2 regions of the Pseudomonas serboccidentalis genome follow, and region 1 is predicted to be linked to the other one. Evidence: riboswitches for the same ligand, from Rfam matches in the RefSeq annotation. Region 1 holds a riboswitch; the other holds the start of a gene.

Region 1 (2,382 bases):
ATGTGGTCGAGATCGCCGCGACGGGCGACCAGTTCGCGCATCACCGGGAAGAACTCTTCCTGCACCGTGCAGCACAGGCAGCCGTTGGCCAGTTCGTAGACACGGCCGGTGGCCTCTTCTTCGGTGCAGCCGATGGTGCATTGCTTGAGGATTTCACCGTCGATGCCCAGCTCGCCGAACTCGTTGACGATCACCGCGATGCGGCGGCCCTGAGCGTTGTCGAGCATGTGTCGCAGCAAGGTGGTTTTGCCCGAGCCGAGGAAACCGGTAACGATGGTGACAGGGAGTTTGGCCAGTGTTTTCATCGGATGCCCTTTGGCAAGGTGGCGGGCATACGGGACGAGATCCGCTGCGAGCGTGCGCGCGGAAGAGTTCGCCACCGGATCACCCCGCCCGGTTGTAGTGAGAAATCTGTCACGAGGCAGGTCTCCTGGCTGACGGTGTTCAGGCCTTGGGCCCGGCATTCGCTGCGCCTTCCCGCTGGCACCTTGGCAGGGCTGGCAGTGGCGTGGCAGCGAACATCACCGTTCACAGTTGCGGGGGCAGCCGCGGCTTTGACCGCGTTCCCTTCTTAGCTTCGGCAACGGCCGAAGAACCTCGAATGTGCAAGGCTACGCATGGTGTGGGGATGGGTCAATGTTTGGATTGGGGGGTATATCCGTTGCTGCGGTAACGGCTACTTAGGGTTCCGCCCTTACGGCGGTCAATTTTTCCAAACGCCGGGTCAAGGGTTTGGGGTTTGATGGGATTTAGGGCATATCCGTTGCTGCGGGTGTTGCCGCTGGCGGTTTCGCTCTTACAGCGAGTCACCTTTTCCAAACGCCGAAGCCGAAGCCGATCAAAAGATCGCAGCCTTCGGCAGCTCCTACACAGAAGTAGGCGTATTCAGCTGGAAATTGGTCGGCTGTCAGGCGGCCATCGCTGGCGTTTGCCAAAAGTGACCCGCGGTAAGGGCGGAACCTTAGGAGGCCGTTACCGCAGCAACGGATATGCCCACAAAATTGACTAAATTCCCCAACCCATGCTCTCCTACACAACTTGTTACGGGTGCCCTTCACAGGGTGAAACGGGAAACCGGTGAATCATGTGCTTTACTCAAAGCCATGTCAGTCCGGTGCTGCCCCCGCAACGGTAAGCGAGCGAAGCGTCAGATCCACTGTGCCGGTACGGCATGGGAAGGTGACGCTTGCAGGTCGGCCTGACGCCAACCCCTCGTGAGCCCGGAGACCGGCCCGCAACACACAGTGCGCACTTGCGTCGCTGAACCTAACAAACCCGCGGTGGGCGGGCGCTGTTCGAACCTCTGCGTGCCCGACTCGCAGGGGTTTTCATGCGCTCTATTCACCCGCTGACACTCCAGAGGGAAGCGCCATGTCGATCATCAGCAGCACCGGCAGCAATACTGACCAACTCTCCAGCACCGCCACTTTGAGCCAGCGCCTGACGGCGGCGATCTTCGCCTCGATCCTCGGTGCCACCCTCGTCTGGTTCGCCGGCTTCTCGCACATCGAAGCGGTGCACAACGCCGCCCACGATACCCGCCACAGCGCCGCGTTCCCGTGCCACTGAGACCTGCCGACATGATCAAGCGTATTGCGCAAACCGCAGGTTTCACCGGCCTGTTGGCCGCCCTGCTGCTGACGTTGCTGCAAAGCTTCTGGGTCTCGCCGCTGATTCTGCAGGCCGAAACCTTCGAAAAGTCGGAACCTGTGGCCCAGGTTCATGAACACACCGCTGGCGTGGCTGCACACACCCACGATGCCGAAGCCTGGGAGCCGGAAGATGGCTGGCAGCGCGTGGTTTCGACCACCGGTGGCAATCTGGTGGTGGCAGTCGGTTTCGCGCTGATGCTTGCGGGCCTGTATACCCTGCGCGCCCCGACCAAAACCTCACAGGGACTGCTCTGGGGTCTGGCCGGTTACGCGACCTTCGTGCTCGCGCCAACCCTGGGTCTGCCGCCGGAACTGCCGGGCACCGCCGCGGCCGATCTGGCGTCGCGGCAAACGTGGTGGATCGGTACGGCCGCCTCTACCGCTGTCGGCCTGGCCCTGATCGTGTTCAGCCGGCAGTGGCTGATGAAGCTGCTGGGCGTGGCGATCCTGGCCGTGCCGCACGTGATCGGTGCTCCGCAACCGGAAGTGCATTCGATGCTCGCCCCGCAAGCGTTGGAAGCCCAGTTCAAAATCGCCTCGCAGTTGACCAACGTGGCGTTCTGGCTGGCCTTGGGCCTGATCAGTGCCTGGTTGTTCCGCCGCAAAAGCGATGGTCAATACCACGCATGACCGCTGACAGCGCAGCGCCGACCTTCGTGGTCGGCCTGGGCTGCCAGCGCGGCTGCCCGGTCAGCACCCTGCGCGCGTTGCTCGACCAGGTCTTACAGGC
Region 2 (2,382 bases), 2.0 Mb from region 1:
GGTGCCGTCGGAAACCTGCAGGCTGGAGGATTCACCGCAGGCGGTGAGCCCTCCGGCGAGGGCGATGACGAAAGCGAGTTGGGTTTTGCGCATTACTGATCTCCCTATGAATGCATGCTCATCATAGAGGAGTTTGCGCCCCCGATGGTTCAACCGCTCAGCCACGGGCCTCTTTGAACAGCACGGCGATGCCGGGATGGTAGTTGCCGGCTTCGCTGCGCAACTTGCGGTAGGCGTAGGGGAAATACCAGGCGACAGCGCAGGTGTGTTCCTTTTGCAGGTCGTCGACCATGTCCTGCAGCTCTTCGGGGCTGGCGCTGTGCTGAGCCTTTTGCGGCGCGACGAACAGGCAGCCGAGCTTGAGATCGCTGGCAAAGCTGATGCGTTTGGCATCGCTGGTAATGTCTAGCAGGGCCTGGGTCAGGTTCAGGTTGCTGACCCGCGGCCAGCGCTGGGTAGCCTGAATATAGGCGCGGTCTTCGGCCCCGGCGAGGAACAGATCGGCGCGGGCATTGCGCTCGCCGTCCTCGTTCTGTTTGCGAGTAGCGGTGTCGCAAAGGGTCACCAGTTCGGCCATCCATGCCGCAGCGGAGAGCAATCCGAGATTGGCTTTCTCGTCATGCCAGTAAGGCGTGTCGTTGTCGCCGCGTACGGCGTTGTAGCGGTCGATACAGTCAAACCAGCGCTCAAGCACCGGGCGCAGAAATTCCAGGCGCGGGTTGCTGATGATCATGCCTTGCATCGTCATCATCCTTATTGTTGTGATGTGCTTTTTCAATCAAAAGCATGGCTCTTTGATATCACTTGTTCCAGTGTGGCACAAGATTGGCGTCAGATAATTGATCGACGGCAGTTATTCGCCCGATGGCCCCCTCTTTAATTGACGCTCCACCCCCAACCCTCTAACCTTCGCGGCTTGTTTCAGGTGCTCTGTGACGTGTGTCGACAGAGTGAAACAGGGAAGCCGGTGAGGGTTGTCTTCAGGTGAAGAACGATCACGATCCCGGCGCTGCCCCCGCAACGGTAAATGAGTAAAAGCTGCGCCTTGAGCCACTGCCTCGCAAGAAGCGGGAAGGCGCGCAGCCAGGCGATTCGCTGCTCATGAGCCCGGAGACCGGCCTGATCCATCCAGCGGCATCACGGTGGGCGATGCCAGGCTTTTTGCCGTCTATTCTTGTGCCTGCCCGCCGTTATCCAGCCTCAACGGAGAGCTCCCCCATGACCGATTCCCCCGAGCGTGACGAACGCCATCTGGCGCGTATGCAGCGCAAAAAAGCCGTGATCGACGAACGTATTGCCAATTCGCCTGACGAGTGCGGCCTGGTGCTGGTGTTGACCGGCAACGGCAAAGGCAAAAGCAGCTCGGCGTTCGGCATGCTCGCCCGCGCGATGGGTCACGGCATGCAGTGCGGTGTGGTGCAGTTCATCAAGGGCCGCAACAGCACCGGCGAAGAACTGTTCTTCCGCCGCTTCCCGGAACAAGTGCGCTTTCACGTGATGGGTGAGGGCTTCACCTGGGAAACCCAGGACCGCCAGCGTGACATCGCTGCCGCTGAAGCCGCGTGGGCAGTGTCCCGCGAACTGCTGCGCGATCCGTCGATCGGCCTGGTGGTGCTGGATGAACTGAACATCGCCCTCAAGCACGGCTACCTCGATCTGGACCAGGTGCTCAGTGACCTGCAGGCGCGTCCACCGATGCAGCATGTGATCGTCACCGGTCGTGCGGCGAAGCCGGAAATGATCGAAATGGGTGACACCGTCACCGAAATGGGCATGCTCAAACACGCCTTTCAGGCCGGCATCAAAGCGCAGAAAGGCGTCGAACTTTGAATCAGCCACGTCACTGCCCGGCGGTGCTGATCGCCGCGCCGGCCTCCGGTCAGGGCAAGACCACCGTTACCGCGGCGCTGGCTCGTTTGCATCGCAATCAAGGGCGCAAGGTGCGCGTCTTCAAGTGCGGCCCGGACTTCCTCGACCCGATGATTCTCGAGCGCGCCAGCGGTGCTCCGGTGTATCAGCTGGACATGTGGATGGTCGGCGAACAGGAAAGTCGGCGCCTGCTGTGGGAAGCCGCCGCCGAGGCGGATCTGATCCTGATTGAAGGCGTGATGGGCCTGTTCGACGGCACGCCGTCGAGTGCCGATCTGGCGCGTCATTTTGGTGTGCCGGTGCTCAGTGTGATCGACGGCACCGCCATGGCCCAGACCTTTGGCGCGTTGGCGTTGGGGTTGGCGCGCTATCAGCCGGACCTGCCGTTCGCTGGCGTGCTGGCCAACCGCGTCGGCACCTTGCGCCATGCGCAATTGCTCGAAGGCAGTCTCACCGAAGGCTTGCGCTGGTACGGCGCGCTGTCCCGCGAAACCGGGATCGAGTTGCCGAGCC

The links. A riboswitch is a leader RNA that binds a small molecule or an ion and turns the genes downstream of it on or off. The one in region 1 is predicted to bind cobalamin.
Region 2: another riboswitch for cobalamin. It lies ahead of cobO (cob(I)yrinic acid a,c-diamide adenosyltransferase); the one in region 1 lies ahead of NN484_RS09545 (CbtB domain-containing protein).

What each region holds. Positions count from the first base shown of each region.
Region 1 covers NZ_CP101655.1:2,068,053-2,070,434, reverse strand. Annotated here, with positions in the region: gene cobW (cobalamin biosynthesis protein CobW) at 1-305, opposite strand, end outside; cobalamin riboswitch at 404-615, opposite strand; cobalamin riboswitch at 1,029-1,250, shown strand; gene NN484_RS09545 (CbtB domain-containing protein) at 1,372-1,569, shown strand; gene NN484_RS09540 (CbtA family protein) at 1,581-2,282, shown strand; gene NN484_RS09535 (cobalamin biosynthesis protein) at 2,279-2,382, shown strand, end outside.
Region 2 covers NZ_CP101655.1:4,074,066-4,076,447, reverse strand. Annotated here, with positions in the region: gene NN484_RS18605 (PQQ-dependent sugar dehydrogenase) at 1-93, opposite strand, end outside; gene NN484_RS18600 (hypothetical protein) at 158-742, opposite strand; cobalamin riboswitch at 907-1,137, shown strand; gene cobO (cob(I)yrinic acid a,c-diamide adenosyltransferase) at 1,219-1,830, shown strand; gene NN484_RS18590 (cobyrinic acid a,c-diamide synthase CobB) at 1,827-2,382, shown strand, end outside.